3 regions of the Paenibacillus sp. FSL R10-2734 genome follow, and region 3 is predicted to be linked to each of the others. Evidence: predicted binding sites of a transcription regulator. Region 3 holds the regulator's gene; each other region holds the start of a gene.

Evidence for each region. Region 3 encodes Rex, which represses fermentation and respiration genes when NADH is low (regulators of the CRP and FNR family bind a similar motif). Its sites were predicted from a motif close to TTGTGAAATATTTCACAA; they were not measured.
Region 1: NSS67_RS21915 (DUF1641 domain-containing protein) is a predicted target of Rex. The motif match lies at 3,789-3,806, and genes of this name have one in related genera.
Region 2: NSS67_RS17985 (cytochrome ubiquinol oxidase subunit I) is a predicted target of Rex. The motif match lies at 2,910-2,927, and genes of this name have one in related genera.

What each region holds. Positions count from the first base shown of each region.
Region 1 is NZ_CP150170.1:4,999,750-5,006,246, reverse strand. It holds gene dnaN (DNA polymerase III subunit beta) at 1-937, shown strand, start outside; gene NSS67_RS21930 (hypothetical protein) at 1,322-1,945, shown strand; gene NSS67_RS21925 (nitroreductase family protein) at 2,027-2,644, opposite strand; gene NSS67_RS21920 (DUF2785 domain-containing protein) at 2,889-3,734, shown strand; gene NSS67_RS21915 (DUF1641 domain-containing protein) at 3,937-4,380, shown strand; gene NSS67_RS21910 (NAD(P)/FAD-dependent oxidoreductase) at 4,420-5,598, shown strand; gene NSS67_RS21905 (SGNH/GDSL hydrolase family protein) at 5,751-6,383, shown strand.
Region 2 is NZ_CP150170.1:4,109,320-4,115,816, reverse strand. It holds gene NSS67_RS17995 (beta-galactosidase) at 1-2,275, shown strand, start outside; gene NSS67_RS17990 (hypothetical protein) at 2,281-2,403, shown strand; gene NSS67_RS17985 (cytochrome ubiquinol oxidase subunit I) at 3,092-4,456, shown strand; gene NSS67_RS17980 (cytochrome d ubiquinol oxidase subunit II) at 4,456-5,469, shown strand; gene cydD (thiol reductant ABC exporter subunit CydD) at 5,537-6,497, shown strand, end outside.
Region 3 is NZ_CP150170.1:2,954,177-2,960,673, reverse strand. It holds gene NSS67_RS12900 (DUF5590 domain-containing protein) at 1-333, opposite strand, end outside; gene NSS67_RS12895 (amidohydrolase) at 513-1,814, opposite strand; gene NSS67_RS12890 (redox-sensing transcriptional repressor Rex) at 1,801-2,454, opposite strand; gene dinG (ATP-dependent DNA helicase DinG) at 2,584-5,454, opposite strand; gene NSS67_RS12880 (hypothetical protein) at 5,580-6,221, opposite strand; gene panD (aspartate 1-decarboxylase) at 6,336-6,497, opposite strand, start outside.

The DNA of each region.
Region 1 (6,497 bases), 2.0 Mb from region 3:
ACACAAAATAGGTGAGATTGTAGTTCCCGCGCGTTATTTTTATGAAATCATTCGCAAGCTTGACCCTGGACTCATTAGGCTGGAAATCGGAGAGTCATTGATCCTAAATATTCAATCAGGGAACACTCAATTTCGTTTGTGTGGACTGGATGTAGTAGAGTTTCCCAGAATCCAATACATAGCCCACCCGAACACTCAAAGGATAATCATGAAGAACACTCTCTTGAAGCAAATTTTTAAACGAGTGGTTTTTGCGGTCTCTTCATCGGAAACCAGACCTGTGCTTACAGGAGTTTCGCTTCAAATAGATAATCAAAGTATTCGTGTAGTCGCCAATGATGGTATCCGGCTCGCCCAGCATGTTGTTGAAAGCGTAGAAGATTACGGTGCAATTCCTTTCAATGTCGTAATACCAGGACGTACCCTTGAGGATCTTTTGAAAATATTAAACGATGATGAAGACAGCAGCACCGAATTAGAAATAGGTCCTAAGCAAAGCAGATTTGTTTCTAATGGATTGAGGGTTCAGTCTGCCCTGCTAGAAGGGACGTATCCCTCTGTCGATAATTTAATCCCGCAGGCCTACCTTTCTGAAGTGATCGTGAAGACAGACCGTTTGTTACATGTGGTTGAGCGCATTTCTATATTAGCTGGTGAAAGTGTAACGCTCAACGTATTTCCTTCTCACACGTTAAGGTTAATATCCAAGACCGCAGAAATTGGGGATGTAAAAGAAGAGATTCCTTTGGAGCATCTAGAAGGTGAACACTTTCGAGTTTCTTTTAACGGCAAGTATTTCAGAGATATCCTTCGGGTCATCGATAGTGAGACGCTTAGAATAAGGTTCGCGGGAAAGGAAAGACCGCTGGTGATACAACCTGTGGATGCATCATCGTCCACACTGTTCCTAATTACCCCTATGAGGACGCAGGATTAAGGGATGCGGTCCGCAACTGAGCTCCCAAACTAGCTACCCATTGCACGAAATTAGGTACCTGTTGCCCAACCTACTACTGTTTACTCGAACTTAAGTGGAGCGGACCGTATTGCAGCTATTTCAGCATATTGGTTAATTTTTCGAAGGGTTCGGACTGTATAGCTCTTATTGCCCTTGATTTGGACAGAATAGGAGTGGATTTGAACGAATAGCTACAACTGAGTCCGATAGTGTGCCAAAATGAGTGAAATCATGGAAATAAGGGCATCTGAGTCCGATCATAGGAGAAAGAAGTACATCCATAGTCTCGACGCGAAAACTGCGGGAATCATCCTGTAATGGAGAATTTTTTACAAACATTTCATTAAATACTCGGAGGAATAAATGATGAAGCTGTTTCAGATGGGATCGAAGCCGCTAGGGATCGAGCGGATCACTACATTTTTACAGGATAACTATGTGAGTATCGGCTACCCCGGAATAGGGGATCTGGAGAATGTCAGTACAGAGGAGCTCCGTGATCGGTTGATTCGTACTTACCGATATAGTGAGCCGGAACTTACAGAACATTTGCAAGCCATTCACCTATTCGTGCATACGATGCAGGATGGCGATTACGTGCTGGTGTCCGATGGAGACTGGGTACATCTAGGTGACCTAGGAGATTATTTTTACAACGAATTATTTGACACGCCAGACAACGGTACATGCCATCGACGTGGTGTAACTTGGTTGAAGAGTCTTCCTATGACGGATCTTAACGCAGGAGTGAAAGAGTTTCTTAGTGATAGTGGAGCGGCTAAGCAGTATGGGGGGCCAATGCCTAGTGCTCGTGTGGATCTGTGGATTACAGGTTCGCCTGATTCAGAGCAAGCGGGGGATGATCGAGTGTATGTGGATGAAGAGACGCTATCTATGGCGATCGGTATTTTGAAGCAAGCTCTAGTCAGTGAGGACGCCGAACGACGGGAACGAGCAGCCATTGCCATCTTGCAGTACGCTAAGTAATGAAAATAAGCGTTATCTCATATTAAAAACCAGCCCAACCGATATGACGACTTCGGATGGGCTGGTTTATGTTTTTTATGCTCAAATAAATTCAACGAATTCATTGACCGGCTTGCGATAGCCACGTGGTCTGATTTTATGTTTCTTGTCTTTGCCGATAGTAATCAGCATCACAGGCACCATATTATCGGGTAGATTTAAGGTGGATTGAATCGCTTCAGGATCGAAGCCGATCATTGGGCACGTATCCCAGCCTTTATCTTTGGCAATCAGCATGAAGTGCATGGCAGACAGGGAAGCATTACGTATTGCTTCATCTCTTTGAAAAGCATCATTTCCTATGTAAGCATTGTTAATCGTTTCTATCTCAGCATCATAAGCCTCTTGACTCATCGCTCCTAAAGCTTTAAGTCCACCGAAGATTTCTGGAGCTTTCAGATAAGCATTCTTATCTCCGAGTACCACAATTACCGCAGAAGCGGAGTGTATTTTATATTGACCGTAAGCCGCCTTGCGAATCTCTTCTTTTAAATTCTCATCAGCTACAACTTTATAGTTAGCATGTTGAAGATTATAAGCCGATGGCGCCAATCTGGCATAAGAGAACATTTCCTCTAATTCATTCTGAGGGATCTTTACCCCCTCAACAAAATTCATAGCAGACCTGCGGGATTCAATTAATTCTGTAAAAGCGCTCATGAGTTATTCCTCCATATGTGTATGTGTTTGGTTGTGAATTATAAATAAGTGATATTTATTAATAAACTAACTATTAGTTACTAACTCAAAATAGCACAGTTAATTATGTTCGTCAATGACTAAGTTCACTTCATGTGGATTCAGCTTTCAAGTGCTTTGGAGAATGTGAAGAATAAACTATGTATTGTAAAATATTAGGATGTAAATTAGGATATTAGGATATGTTATTAATGAAAGGGTGGGAATGTTGAACGATACTAGAGAGCAATTGATAATAGACCTGCAAAGAATCGAAGAGAACAATTACGAGCTTAGAAGTGGGGAGCAGCTAAGAGATTATGTGAAGCTGATGCTTGAGTATATAGGAGATCCACAGCCGGTGTTACGAGATGACTTGATCTATTCTACCTTTTACAAATGGATTAACGAGAAACAATGGTTTAGTGATGCGGAGCTTCGTGAACTTCTCTTGATTCTCCTTGACGAGCAGCATTTGTTCTATCACATTGGCAGTAAAGAAGATCAGACTGTGTACACAAGAACGTTCTCTGTGCTTGTCGTTGCGCTTATTCTTCAGCGACATAGGGAACAGGCGTTTTTAGATAACGCAGTGTTTACTAATGTGAAGGAATCTCTGATTCGATATTATGAGGAAGAAAAGGATCTACGAGGATTTATGGATGAAGAAGGCTGGGCACACGCAGCAGCCCATGGCGCAGATGCCTTGGATGAACTGGTTCTGTGCTCGGAGAGTGATGCGGCTGTGAGGGAAGAGGTTCTGGCAGTCCTCCAAAGAATGCTTTACAACGATCAATACATATTTAGTGACGATGAAGATGAACGTATCGCTACTATTGTTGCAACAATCATAGATCATAATTTACTTCCACAGCAGTCTATTCTCGATTGGATCGTCAGTCTGGAGCAATGTGGGGGATGGCCAAGAAGCCGCGGTCAGTATGTTGCTCGTGTGAATACAAAGAATTTCGTTCGTTCTTTGTATTTTAGATTGCTTCCAATGAAGGAGAATCTGGATACGGTGACAGCTTTGTTGAAAGTGGAGACCAATTTGAATCGATTTACACCATAAACATTAATTACTTAAGCGTTCACGGATTGCATTTAATTTGAACAATCTTTTTTAATGTAATAAAAATCACAAAACTTTGCTAAAATCCAAAAACTTTGTGACATTTATAACTTGATAAGTGCTATAATAGAAATATGGCGTTAAAAGTTATTTTTTTTATTACTATTAAGCAGCAAAGCTTATTTGCAGAGGAGATTCGGATATGTCAGAAACAATCACTCAAACACAACCTGAACAAGAATCACCAAATTTAGCTGTCACAAAAGAACAAATGAATGTTCTGGAGCAGCTATTGAAACCGGAAGTTCAGGAATCCTTAACTGTCTTAGTGGAACAGTTGCCAAAATTAACAGAGCTTGTCGGCGTGCTCACAAAGTCATATGACTTTGTTCAAACTGTCGCTGCGGATGACGTCTTGAAAAGTGATACGGTAAGTGCAATTAAAGAACTTGCTGAACCTGTGGTGCATTCGGCGAAGAATATGGCAGCTACAGTGATCGAAGCACAAGATCGTGCGAATGAAAGCAATGATGTGATCGGTGTCTTTGGTCTTATGAAGATGATGAAAGATCCACAAGCACAGAAGCTTTTCCGTTTCGTAAATGCTTATCTTCAAGTAGCTGGCGAACGCAGTCAACAGAAATAATAATTTTCATATCTCATTCGTAAGGACGGAGGAAACATCATGTCTAAACATATTGTCATTCTAGGAGCGGGTTATGGTGGTCTACTAAGCGCCTTAACTGTACGCAAGTATCTGAAGAAAGACGAAGCTAAAATTACAGTCGTTAATCAATTTCCTACACATCAAATTATTACAGAATTGCATCGTCTTGCAGCGGGTAGTGTTGCAGAAGGTGCTGTTGCTATGCCACTAACTAAGCTTTTTGCAGGTAAAGATATCGATCTGAAAATCGCGAAAGTCAATTCTTTTTCTGTTGAGAACAAACAAATTACACTATCTGATGGTGTGACACTATCCTACGATGCTCTGGTTGTGGGTCTAGGAAGCACTACGGCTTATTTTGGCATTCCAGGTCTTGAGCAATACAGCATGGTATTGAAATCGGCAGCGGATGCTAACCGAATTCATCGGCATATTGATGAGCGTATCCGTGAATATGCGAAGTCGAAAAATGCTGCGGATGCAAGCATCCTAATCGGCGGCGGTGGCTTAACAGGTGTTGAGCTTGTTGGTGAGATTGCTGATGTGTTGCCAACGCTCACTAAGAAATATGGCGTGGATCCAAAAGAAATTAAACTAATGCTGGTAGAAGCAGGTCCAAAGATTCTTCCAGTATTGCCAGATGCACTGATCGAACGCGCAGTGGCAAGTCTAGAAAAACGTGGTGTTCAATTCTTGACAGGTCTACCTGTTACGAATGTAGAGGATAATGTAATTGACTTGAAAGATGGTCAAAAAATTATTGCTAACACGTTCGTGTGGACTGGTGGCGTACAAGGAAATCCACTTATTGGTGAATCTGGTCTTGAAGTGAATCGTGGTCGTGCAACGGTGAATGAATTCTTGCAATCCACATCACACAAAGACGTATTCGTTGCTGGCGACAGCGCAGTTGTTTTTGCCGAAGATGGTCGTCCATATCCACCAACTGCACAAATCGCTTGGCAAATGGGCGAATTGATCGGGTACAATCTTTACGCGTTCTTGAAGGATAAATCATTTGAATCCTTTAGTCCGATCAACTCAGGTACGCTTGCGAGCTTAGGTCGTAAAGATGGCGTAGCTATCGTTGGTGCTAGCTCTACTCCGTTAAAAGGTTTGCCTGCAACCCTGATGAAGGAAGCAAGTAATATTCGTTACTTGTCCCACATTAAAGGATTGTTTAGCTTAGCTTATTAATTTTATAATTGGAGAACCTGCTCAAATCTGAGCAGGTTTTTTTGACGTATTAGCCACCATGTATTGTCAACGTTTTCATACTAGGCTGTATTCATTGTTTTTTGATATAATAGATTGGCTAATATTAACAGAGGTAGTTAGAGGAGGATTACATGATGTTATTCCAACAAAACGATGTCATTTTGTTTCAAGGCGACAGCATAACGGATTGGGGTCGCGATTATGCAGACGCTTCATCGCTTGGTGTAGGTTATGCATTGATGATCGCCGCTCGTCTGGGACATTTATACCCCGAGAAGAATCTTACGTTCTATAACCGCGGAATCAGCGGCAACCGTGCAGTAGATTTGCAGGGACGCTGGGATAAGGATTGTCTGGATCTGAAGCCGACTTGGGTGTCTATTTATATTGGTATTAACGACACATGGCGCCGCTTTGATTCTGGTCAGGAGACAACGCCTGAACAATTTGAAGCTGCGTATCGTAACCTGATCGAACGGTCTCAGAAATCACTGAACGCCAAATTAGTCCTTATTGAGCCGTTCGTGTTGCCTGTACCCGAAGATCGTAGAGCTTGGCGCCAAGATCTGGATCCTAAAATTCACATCGTACGTGAACTGGCACGTGAATATGGTGCTCTGCTTGTTCCACTGGATGGTCTGTTTGCTGCGGCATCAGTGAAAGCGGAACCAGCTTACTGGGCTCCGGATGGAGTACACCCTTCACCTGCGGGCCATGCACTTATTGCAGATGCTTGGCTGAGAACGGTAGGCGCAACGATTTAAGTTTAATGGTATGATAGTATCTCTACATATTTACTTGATTCTTTAAGACTAGAACCACTCATTAAGGGGCAGGTTGTAGTCTTTTTTATAACTGTTCGGAAAGACGTTTCTCTA
Region 2 (6,497 bases), 1.2 Mb from region 3:
CAATGTGAATAGCGTGTATCTCACCCGCGGAGGAAAGCCGTGGCTGCCGGTTATGGGGGAGTTTCATTTCTCCAGGTTTCCTCACGGACAGTGGGAGGAAGAGCTACTGAAGATGAAAGCGGGTGGCATCCAGATCGTCGCTACGTATATATTCTGGATTTATCATGAAGAAATAGAGGGGCGCTTTGACTGGTCGGGAGACAAGGATCTTAGGAAATTTGTGCAGCTCTGCCAGAAGAACGGATTGGAGGTCCTTGTTCGCATAGGCCCATGGGCGCATGGCGAATGCCGTAATGGAGGCTTCCCGGATTGGATCTACGGAAGATGCGCGCTACGGACGAACGATGATGACTATTTGCGGTATGTTAAAAGGTTTTACGGGGAAATTGCCAAGCAGATTGAGAGGTTAGCCTTCCAAGACGGCGGCTCGATCGTCGGCTTGCAATTCGACAACGAGTTGACGGATAACCTCGAGCATTTGCGGACCTTAAAGAGTATCGCGCTAGGATTGGGCATGAAAGCTCCTTTATATACGGTTACAGGTTGGGGAGGCCCCGGTGGAGCACAAATTCCCAAGGACGAAATGCTGCCGCTATTCGGAGGTTATCCGGATCATCCTTGGGATAAGCATACAAACCAACTGCCTCCCGGACCGCATTATTTCTTCCATTCGGTACGCAACGATCCGAGCATCGGTAGCGATCTGTTCGGCGAGAAAGCCGTAGAAATTAAAGATTTGGAAGACATCGAACGTTACCCAGATGGCACCTGCGAGCTTGGGGGTGGCGTGCAAATTACCTATCATCGGCGTCCCCTCATACAGGCAGACGACGTCGGCGCGATGGCGATGATTAAGATTGCTAACGGGTGCAATCTGCTGGGCTATTATATGTATCATGGAGGAACCCAGCCGCTCGGAGAGCTTTCAACGATGCAAGAATCCAATCCCCAAGGCAATCAGTTGCCCGTACGGAGCTACGATTTCCAGGCGCCGCTCGGAGAGTTCGGCGAAGTCAGGGATTCCTATAGAATACTGAAGCGGCTTCATTTATTTCTGCACGATTTCGGAGATAGGCTGGCGCCCATGGCCGTGTTTTTTCCGCAAGTTCGGCCTTCATCCTTGGAAGATAACGAGACGGTGCGCGTCGTTGCGAGAGCGCGGGGGGATAGCGGCTTCCTGTTCTTCAACAACTACCAGAGACTGACGGAGATGAAAGATAAGGATGACGTACAGGTTGAATTGCGGTTACCCAGAGGTGGGCTGAACGTTCCTGCAACTGGATTTACACTCAAGAAGGACGGTTACTTCTTCTGGCCGTTCCATTTGGATATGGACGGTGTACGTTTGAAATTTGCGACTGCACAGCTGTTATGCCTGCTCCAAGGAGATGGGGAGACACTGTATGTGTTTTTCGAGGTTTCTGGCGTGCGCCCTGTATTCTCCTTCTATTCAGATACCGTTTCCGATGTCGAATTGAAAGAGGGAACTTTGGAACGGCAGGAAGGAACGCTCGCCGTTTCCGGTCTGAAGCCGGGATCTGGCTGCGAATTCACTGTTCGCTCTGTTTCCAGTCATGTCGTTAAGGTGCTGACAATAACTGAAGAGCAGTCGCTGCATCTGTGGAAAGGACGGGCATTTGGATGTGAACGGTTAATTCTATGTGAAGGAAACGTCGTGTTTAGGGAGAAAGATTTGCGCATTAGCGGGACAGAAGCCGGCAGGATGGCATTTGCTGTTTATCCTCCTGTCGAACATAGCATCACTTGTGAGGGAGTATCGTTGAAGTCTTCACAAGATGAAGAGGGGATATTTCAGGCGTTCAAGCCGAGCCTGCAAACTCGTGAAGTCGAATTCTCATGGAAGCGTACCCGCGATTCTTCGTTAAACGGAGAATTCTTCAAATATTTGTTCGAAGATGAGGGGGAAGAAGGAGCAGCTCCTGAATGGGAGATTCGCATAGATGCTTCGGCATTCGGTGAAGCGAACGAAATCACGTTGGTCGTCGATTTCGTGGGAGACGTAGTACAAGCCTATATTGCCGGACAATGCGTCGCGGATCAGTTCTATAACGGCGTACCTTGGAAAATAGGCTTAAAGAGATTTCGCGATCAATTGGCGAGCCATTCGATCGTTCTGAAAATTTCTCCTCTATTAAAAGAGAGAGACATTTACATGCCTTCCAGACCGTTGGAAGATCGTCGACCGGAGATTTTGGCGCTTTCTGCGGAAGCGGAGTATGTCATTAGCGTTGACAATGACAATCGGAGGGTTTAAAGGATTTGATCGATACGAATGTCGGTCAGCTGTTAATGGAACGGCTCAGGAAAGTGGAGAAAGTCATCCGAGAGGGAAGTTATGGAACAGATTGGGATACGCTCAGCAAATATACGATTCCCTCGTAGTACGAGGACCACGTCAGCACAAATGGAAACCAAGACAAGTTCAGTTATAAGGATTTTATTAATTTGCTCCCTCAGATCATCAGGTAATTATGCTAATTCATATGTGAAAAAATACGATTTTTAATTTAAAAACACTGATTATTTGAGTCAGTGTTTTTTTGTTGCAAAAGGGGATAATATGCATTACGGCAATAGAGACATGTCCTTGTCAGTTAGTAAGAAGCATCGGTTTAGAATGAGAAAATACAGTTTTTTGCTAACATCGAAATAGGATAAGACCCGTGACATCACATATACACTAATGAATCAATAGCACATTCGGGTACTTTTTGTGTTATTCACTGAGTTGTTAGAAAGATTTGTCCCTTTCTTGAACGTTTAAGAATTAAGAGATATCAGTGATTGAATTTATTGTAATTTAAGATAAGATAGTTTAAAATGTTGGGCCCATTTAGTAATTTAACTGCTGCTTCAGTATCAGGTATACAGGCTCGCCAACTCTTGCTTTGTGAAAACTTTCTCTTTTACATAGCAAAGAACGAGGACCGTCATACTAAAACGAACAGGCAACGATGTCGCTGAGCCTTGTTAAACCTAATATTGAATACAGCCCAAGATTTAGCAGGCCTAATCATAAGTATCAACTTATGACGAAAAATGAACAGAGTTTCAAGGGAGGCAGTAAAGAATGGCAATTGATACGGTGCTATGGAGCAGGCTGGTAACAGGCTTGACTCTCGGGTTCCACGTTATTTTTGCGACGATTGGCGTAGGTATACCGCTAATGATCGCTATTGCAGAGTTCATCGGAATCCGCAAGAAGGATCGACATTATACACTTATGGCGAAGAGATGGTCTCGAGGATTTGTCATTTCTGTAGCGGTTGGTGTCGTGACCGGCACAGCCATTTCACTACAATTAGCCCTGGTGTGGCCGAATTTTATGAAACTGGCTGGGAATGTTATTGCACTTCCGTTATTCATGGAAGTGTTCGCGTTCTTTTTTGAGGCTATCTTCCTGGGTATTTATTTGTATACATGGGATCGGTTCAAAAATCCGTATATTCATTGGCTGCTGACGATTCCGATTGTCTTCGGGGCAGGCATGTCTGCCGTTTTTATTACGACGGTGAACGGATTCATGAACCAGCCTGGAGGATTTGTCATGGAAGCAGGCCAATTCACAGCGATTGACCCGGTGCAAGCGATGCTGAATACGGCGACATTCTCCAAGGTGTTCCATGTATTAAGCTCGGCTTATTTGACAGGAGCTGCCTTGTTAGCCGGTATTGCAGCCTTTGCGATGCTGAGAAAAGGGGTATCCGCATACCACAAAAAATCCTTAAATCTCATGATGGCAGTTGTTTTGCTGTTCAGCTTGCTGAACACGTTAGCAGGAGATGTGTCCGCCAAGTTTTTGGCCGAGCATCAGCCGGAGAAGCTTGCAGCGGCAGAGTGGCATTTTGAGACGGGAAGCGGAGTGGATTTAGTTCTAATGGGATGGTTGAATGCAGAGCATGAAGTTCTAGGGGCTCTTCATCTGCCAAAAGTGCTCAGTTTTCTGGCCTTTGGAGACTTTAATGCAGAGGTAACGGGGCTGGAGGAATTCCCCAAGGATGAATGGCCACCGCTTCTCGTTCATTACCTGTTTGATTTAATGGCCGGAATCGGATTTGCTCTGCTCGCGATTTCGGCACTATATTTCCTGTTTGTGTTTTGGAAAAAGCGCAATGCGCTTAACAAGTGGATGCTTAGCATCATCGCACTGATCGCACCTCTAGCTTTTCTAGCTGTAGAGCTGGGGTGGTTTTATGCAGAAGTTGGGCGACAGCCGTGGATTATCCGTGGGTATATGCGTGTTGAGGAGGCTGCCACGACTTCACCGAATGTAAGAATTATATTCTTCGCCTTATTGCTCTTGTACATCGTACTCGGCAGTATGTGTGTAATCGTGCTAAGACGCTTGTTCAACAATAATCCGGCAGAAGTTGAGATGGAGAAATGGATGAAGGATCATCCTAATCAATCTACGGAAAAGGGGGGCACTGAGTGATGAGTTACGAATTGATTGGCATCTCGGTGCTCTGGCTGTTCTTGTACGGCTATTTAATTATAGCTTCCATTGATTTCGGAGCGGGATTCTTCGCTTTTTATGCACGTTTGACGAAGCAGGATCATTTGATTAATCGTCTGATTTCCCGTTATTTATCACCCGTTTGGGAGATCACAAATGTATTTTTTATCTTTTTCTACATTGGCATCGTCGGATTTTTTCCAGACACAGCCTATTATTATGGCTCCGCGCTACTTGTTCCGGGAAGCATTGCAGTTGTTCTTCTTGCGATTCGCGGTTCGTTCTATGCTTTTGAAAATTACGGTTCCAAGAAAAACATAGTATATCTTTTTTTGTACGGAGCTACAGGTTTGCTTATTCCAGCTTCGTTGTCAGTGGCGCTAACTTTGTCTGAAGGCGGCTTTATCTTGAAGCAGGGTGAGACGGTTTCTCTGGATTACTGGGCGCTGTTTACCAATCCGTTATCGTGGAGCATCGTTGGACTGGCAATCGTGTCCGTTTTGTTCATTAGCGGCTCATTTCTGACATTTTATGCTTCTCGGGCAGAGGATCATTCCGCGTTGAAGCTGATGCGGAACTATGCCCTGTTTTGGAGCACACCGACGATAATTCTCGCACTGACAGCATTTATCTATTTGGGTCAGCACAATGAGCGACATTTTCAAAATATGATGGATTTATGGTGGTTGCTGGCACTTTCCGTTGCTTTCTTCATGATCGCGATGTGGCTGTTATATAACGGACGCCGTTACGGATTAGCTTTCATATGCATCATGTTACAGTTTTTCACTGCCTTTTTCGCTTATGGGATTGGGCAATACCCTTATATTCTTGATCCGTATATCACGATTCAGAGCAGTGCAACTTCACCAGCAATGGGCTTAGCGTTAGTTGTTGTGTTTATCGGCGGTCTATGCCTGTTGATCCCATCCCTTATTCTGGTCTTCAAACTCTTCCTGTTTGATGCGGATTATGTAAAAGGGAAAAAATAATCTGATTGATCCATTACGCCATGTTTGAGGTTTCTCTACAAGCCTATAGATAAAGGAGGTGTGATCTGTGAATAGGAGATCCAGTCTGATTTCTCAGCAAATGTCTTCACAAAGGAAAAATATGGCCCTCCTCGCGCTCATTTCGCTCGCGCTTGGTACAGCTATTGTGAGTCAGGCTGGGCTGCTTGCTGAAGCAGTCCAACGAGTTTTTGTGGAGAGAGCTTCATTTTCATCGGTTATCATATTGCTCGGCATTCTTTTGGCTGTTATGGCTGTACGCACACTGTTATCGTATGGAAACGGTAAAGTTGGCTTGCATATGGCTGCCACTGCCAAGACAAATATGCGCGCAGCCGTGCTGCAAAAATTGACCCATGCTTCCATGCCTTCAACCCTTCGTGGACAGACAGGGGGGAAGGTCAGTATTGCTCTGGATGCTGTGGATGAGGCTGATAGTTATTTCAGTCAGTATATGCCGCGTATGATGGAAGCTGCTATCATCCCAATTCTGATTTTGGTCGTTACATTTACCCAACATGCCAACACAGGTTTCATTCTATTGTTTACAGCTCCTTTCATCCCACTGTTCATGATTTTGGTAGGGCTGAAAACGAAGAACAAATCCGAAGAAAAATATGCGCAACTGGCCGAGTTTTCAGGTACGTTTCTGGATTCTCTTCAAGGGCTGGTGACTTTGAAAATATTTGGACGGGCTCACCGTCAGCAAGAGAAGATTGAACGTAGTAGCCTGAGTTACCGTGATGCCACGATGGGCATTTTGAAGATTGCGTTTACGAATACCTTCATGCTGGAATCGATCGTGATGCTAAGCATTGGCATCGTCGCTCTCGAATTGGCCATCCAGTTGCTCGTTTTCAAATCTATGACATTCCATACCGCATTTCTCGTTTTGTTGCTCGTTCCCGAGTTTTACAACCTGTTAAAGAATACGGGAACGGCCTTTCACAGTGGCCGCACAAGTATGGGGGCGGTTCGTAAGGTGGAACAGATGCTTGAGGAAACGGCAG
Region 3 (6,497 bases):
CGCTTCAGAGGTCCCTTTACTCAGTTCCTCAGCATAAACTGCATCGGCACCCTCAGCAAACTTCCCATCTACAGTAAAGCGTACCCATACCATCAACTCGGTCCCGGCTTCATTCTTCCCTGTTAAGACCCAGTACACCCCATTTTCATCCCACACGGATTTCTGTGCTTTAGTTACCTCTGTCAGACCAGCACTGGTTTTGGCGACACCCTTAGCGATATCTCGCTCGTTCCATTGATCTTTCATAATATAAGCATAGAACTGGATAAGTCCAAACAGAAGGAGCAGAATCAGAACTGATCCCAGGAGGATCCATTTTTTCCTTTTCTTCAAGGTGCAGCTCCCTTTCTAGTAATATATCTTTTTTGATTATATAACACACCCGTATGTTTATCCAAAGTTTCATATCCATCCAACATTATCTAGTCATAAATTCCTATATTTACACAAAAGGCCGTAACTTTTGCAAACGCAGAAGTCACAGCCTTTCAGTTATTCACTATTATTATAGACTAGCGCTTGAGCAGACCATCAAAGGATTCTTGTGCCTTACGACGGATAGCTTCCTCATCTAGCGTTACGCATTGTCCCTGTTTCACTACTTGTTTACCGTTCACCCATACATGCTCAACATCCTTGGCACTGGCAGAGTATACAGCATGAGACAACAGATCTGTGTGTGGCAGCAAATGCGGCTGGTCTATATCAATGGCGATAAAGTCAGCTTTCATGCCTACAGCGAGTCTACCCACATCATTTAAAAAGATAGACTTTGCGCCATACTCCGTAGCCATACGCAGCGCTTCAGGAGCTGGAACAGCCGTAGGATCACCGCTTACACCTTTATGGATGAGCGCTGCAAGACGCATTTCTTCAAACATATCCAAGTTGTTATTACTTGCCGCGCCATCTGTACCCAGAGACACCTTCACTCCAGCTTTTAGAAGATCCGGCACTCTAGCCACTCCACTGGCCAGTTTAAGGTTACTCCCTGGGTTATGTGACACACCTACATTATGACGAGCCAGAATCTCGATCTCTTCATCATTCAAATGAACGCCATGAGCAACAATAGACGGCCGTGTGAACATTCCAAGCTTCTCAAGATGCGCTACAGGACGCAGTCCATAATCCACCACATTCTGCTCCACTTCACGTTTCGTTTCGGACATATGGGTATGCATCGGTAAATCCAAATCATGTGCCGCCTGTACAAACTTAACAAAAAAGTCCGGTGGGCAGGTATATGGGGCGTGTGGTGAGATCATCGTCGTAATTCTGCCGTCAGCCTTCCCATGCCAGTTACGTGCAAAAGAAATCGCTTCCGCAAGCTTATGATTCTGTACTTCCTCTGGACATAGGCCTATTACGCCGCGCATCAGTACGGAACGGATACCTGACAATTCGACTACCTCAGCTACTCGGTCCATATGATCATACATATCCAAGAAGGTTGTAGTCCCACCCTTTAGCATTTCTAGTACAGACAAGGAGGTTCCCCAGTATACATCTTCTCCGGTGAACTTTTCCTCCATCGGCCACATCTTCTCCTGAAGCCACACCTGAAGTGCTAAATCGTCTCCATAACCACGTAGTAACGACATTGCGGCATGGCCGTGTGTGTTTACAAGACCTGGCATGAACAGTAGACGACTGCCATCAACCACTTGCACACCATCTTCAATCAAAGGCTCTTCTTTTCCTATGTAAGTGATCAAATCATCTTCAATAGTCATATATCCGCTCAGAACCGGCTCATCCGTTCCCGGAATTAGAAAACGCCCGCCCTTGATTATAGTTTTATTGCTCTTCATTTCTACTTTCTTCCTTTCCGTCTTTCAGGTAATAAGCAAGGCTTTGCAAATCCGTTGTAAAATCGGCCGCATGAACCCGGATATTCGGTGGTGTTTTTAGAATCACTGGCGCAAAATTCAAAATCGCCTCAATTCCTGCTTCAATGAGAATATCCGCAACATTCTGCGCTTCTGAATTAGGCACTGTAATAATCCCAATTCGAATACCTTGCTCGCGGACCGTCTTTGCCAGCTCCTCCATTGGTTGCACAGTCAGTGAGTTGATTTTCCGCCCAACCTTAGGGGCATAGGAGTCAAATATAGCAGTAATCTTCATGGTATCCTTCAAATATGCGTTGTAATTAGACAAGGCATGACCAAGATTACCTGCTCCTACCAAAGCCACATTCAGCTGTTGATCAAGCTTCAAGATATGACGAATTTTTTCTATAAGATAAGCAACATCATAACCAATACCTTTTCTTCCGAAATCACCGAAATAAGCCAAATCTTTACGGATTTGAGCGGGATTTAGATCAAGCTTTTGACCAAGCTCCTGAGAGGAAACGGTTAATATTTCACGATTCTGAAGATCATTTAAAAAACGCAAGTACACAGGAAGTCTGCGAACGACAGCTTCTGATATTTTATCCGATTTCATAATATGCCTCCTAAATTAGTTATTACTTTTTTTCAAATCCTAACAAAAATTCCGTACCTCGTCTCAATGAAGAGCGGTATTCTTAATTCTTATACCGCCCTTCATTTGTAGAGTGATCACAAACTGAAGTTATACGTTTCGGGAAACGCCTCCGTCCTCCAACCACTCTGCTATACGAGGAACCATTTGATCCGTTAGCATATGCTCCATTTTCGGGCCAGGCAGTGAATAAAGGAAATACTTCCCATAGTGAGATTCTATAACCCTTGTGTCATAAACAATAACAATACCCCGATCCTGCGCTGTCCGTACCAGTCTTCCGAATCCTTGCTTAAAGCGAATAACTGCCTGAGGAACAGACAACTTCATGAACGGATTCTTTTTCTGGGCTTGCAATAACTCCGACTTCGCTTCCGCTAGTGGATGATTCGGCGGTTGGAATGGGAGCCTCACGATGGCCAAACAGGTTAGCGCTTCACCCGGAATATCTACACCCTCCCAGAAGCTGCTTGTTCCTAGCAGAACTGAGGCTGCACTGTCCTGAAAACGGCGGATAAGCTTGCTGCGGCTGCCCCCTTCCACACCTTGACCTAGCACCGTAATCTCCTGTGAGGCTAGAGCCTCTTTCAGAGGATCATAAACCTGGCGCAGCATCTTGTAAGAGGTAAACAGGACAAGCATCCGCCCGCGGGTTGTTACCGCCGTTTCCGCTAGCGACTGAACGAGTGTATCCACAAAACGTGCATCTCCCACACTACCCTTCACACTAGGAAAATCACGCGGAATAACCAGCAGTGCCTGTTCCCGATATTTAAATGGTGAAGGTAGTAGCGATGTCATCAGTCGCCCTTCTTCGGCAGCCTCATTTAATCCTAGATTATCAATCATAAACTGAAAAGATTTATCGACTGAGAGCGTCGCTGAGGTTAACACGATACTTTTCTTCTTATCGAAGAAGAGATCCTTAAGCTGGGTACTTACATCAACAGGGACGGCATACATCTGTAGCGATTTGCTGCGATAATTTCCATTCGCCTCCAGCCAATATACTACATTCTCGTCGTTTAATCCCATAAAAAACCGTATTTGCTCACGTATAGAAGCTAAATCCTTGAATAAGCCGCTAATATCGGTAACTAGACTGTCTGATGATGATTGGCCTTCTTGATCGCGCATCTCATTAAGCATTTTATCACCCTTACGGATAATTTCACTTAATGTCAGATTTATAGTATTCTCTAAAGCAACCAATTCATCCCAATCTTTCGGTTTCCGAGCAGGAAGTAAACGCATAACTAATTGTCCAGCTTCTCCCGCCGCTGCATCACTGCGTTCCGGCAAAAGGCTGAACAGTTTGTCACTAAGTAGATCCCAGGTTTCTTTTATGGTAAGCAGATCTGGATAGATTCTATCAATGACTCCGCTCCATTCAGAAGCTTCCTCGCTGCCTGATGACTGAAGCATTTGGCGAAGAGTAGGAAGCTGGCCGTTTCGACTATCTTTGTAAAGACGCGATAGCGTATGCGCCACCGTGAAATGCTTCATATGCATACCTAAATGCTTGCCAGCTACATCCTCCAGATGATGGGCCTCATCAATCACAAGATGCTCATAAGCTGGGAGCAACTGATGACCCGCCTTAACATCCGCGAACAGCTTAGAATGGTTCGTAATGACCACGTCAGCAATACCCGCTTCGTGCTTAGCCCGGTGATAATAACATTTGCGGAACCATGGACACGAACGGCCTAGACAGGAATCGGTATCACTTGCAACCGTCTCCCAGAAATCACCGCCTCGACCGCTTAAATTGAGCTCTTCATCATCTCCAGATTCACTTTGAGTCAGCCATACGATCATCTGAGCCGCAGTAAGCGCGTCTTCCCTTGGGCTTATAAAGTCCTTTTTGTTAATTTTATGTTCAAACTTACGCAGACACAAATAATGTCCTCTACCTTTAAAAATCGCAGCTTTAAATGGAAAAGGAACTACCTGCGTTAACAAAGGAATATCTCGCTCCCGTAATTGGTCCTGCAAATTAATGGTATGAGTGCTGACCATGACCTTTTGATCGGTGCGAACGCTTTGATAAATAGCAGGCAACAAATAACCAAGCGATTTGCCGGTTCCTGTTCCTGCTTCGATCAGAAGATGTTTGTCTTCAGCAAGTGCCGTCATCACATCATTGATCATAATATCCTGAGCTTCTCGGCTTTCATACTGCGGTAAAGTGTCTTTAAGCCGTTTAGTTACTTCATCCATATAATCTGTAAAAGATAAATTCTCTAACGGATTCTCACCATGCCCATCCCTAGGAGAAGCTAACTCATTCCAGTCTCCCACAGCAAGCGCTAATTGACGATAGAAAGTCAGATCACCTTCGGGCTGAAGCGTCTCCGCTTCCCGTTCACGCAGTAGACCATCAAAATACCAACCTAAATCACTATCCTCTTCGGTAAACAGCTCACAAAGTCTCTGGATGATCAGCAGAGGCAAATCGTAGAGCTCCTCCAGACATTTCAGCAATACAAGAGCAGTTGCAAGTGCATCACTGTCTGCCTGATGTGGGCGATCATGTGTCACTCCAAAATGGGAACTGACCGATCCTAGTTGATAGGATGTGAGAGAAGGAAAGCAGATTTTCAGAAAATCAATCGTATCCAAAATCCGTCCTTGAAATGGCAGATATCCACATCGATCTAAAGCATTTTGCAAAAAATGGAAATCGAATGCGACATTATGCCCTACAAGCACAACATCATCCAACAGCGGAACAAGCTCCATCATCATCTCATCCAGCTCAGGCGCATCCTTTACATCATCGTCGGTAATCCCCGTCAGACCAGTTATAAAAGGAGGTATCGGCGTTCCGGGCTTGACGTAGGAACCATATACCCGGGAGATGGACCGGTCTTCTTCTATAATTGCAAGGCCAACCTGGATAATTTCACCCACGGATTGGGTTCCCGTTGTTTCAAAATCAAGCACGGCAAATTTCATTATAATTCTATTCCCTTTCAATTGAGACTCTTAATCAGCATAACAGAAGTTGCGAAAAAAGGCGATGCACACCACTGGTTTAGGGGATGCATCGCTTGAATGAAAGTGCGGAATTAAAAAATATTTTACAACAAAGAAACGAGCTGATTTCCGAAATGAAGCTTTCCTCCTCGGCGGCGGCAAACCTCCAAATTAACGGTTGGCTCAGGAAGTGCCGGGTCAAGCTGCAAAGAAAGGCCGAACAGCTCCTGCGCTTCATTGAAACGTTCCTGAGATGCTCGTATGCAGCCTAAAGCATTGTAAACCATTGCTTTCAGCTTATTTTCCCGTATCAAACTAAGCATATGGTTCAGATGACCCCAAGCTGTTTCCCCATCCCCTTCCTGTAGGTAAGAAATGGCTAAATATAATCGGGCGGCCAAACTATCCGGATATTGCAGGATAACTTCCTTAAACTGTTCAATACATTTTCCATACATCAAGAGCTTATAATAACCCTGACCTCTTACAAAAGTATCCATACACAGCTCGGGTGCTTCCTGCTCTGGCAATTCCTCTTCGACCACCGACGTAAAATCCACACTCTCGCGAAAGTGACTAAGCTTCTCAGCAAAAGCCAGCCATTCGTCCATCACTTTATCGCTTAGTCTATGCAGCATATTATAATTGCATAAAAGCTCATTCCGGCGGGCACCCTCCGCTGTAGGGTAATCTGTAACGATTTCCTGAAGCACCTTGTTCATTTCAGCAAACAAATGTTGAAACATGGGCTATCCCCCTCTTACTGAAGATGAAATCAGTTCAGCTTGCCTGACTTCATTTTCTGCGAGATCGGGGACTTTCATCCCTGCCATTCATTACATGGCGTATGTTCATTATATTTAAGCGATTGTAGCATGCAATTCATGATCTGCCAGCTTCACGGGTTTGTTATTTTCATCCACGAATACCACTGTTGGCTTATGGGACTTCAGTTCTTCAGAGGACAACATCGCATACGAAATGATAATGACTGTATCTCCTGGATGAACAAGACGAGCGGC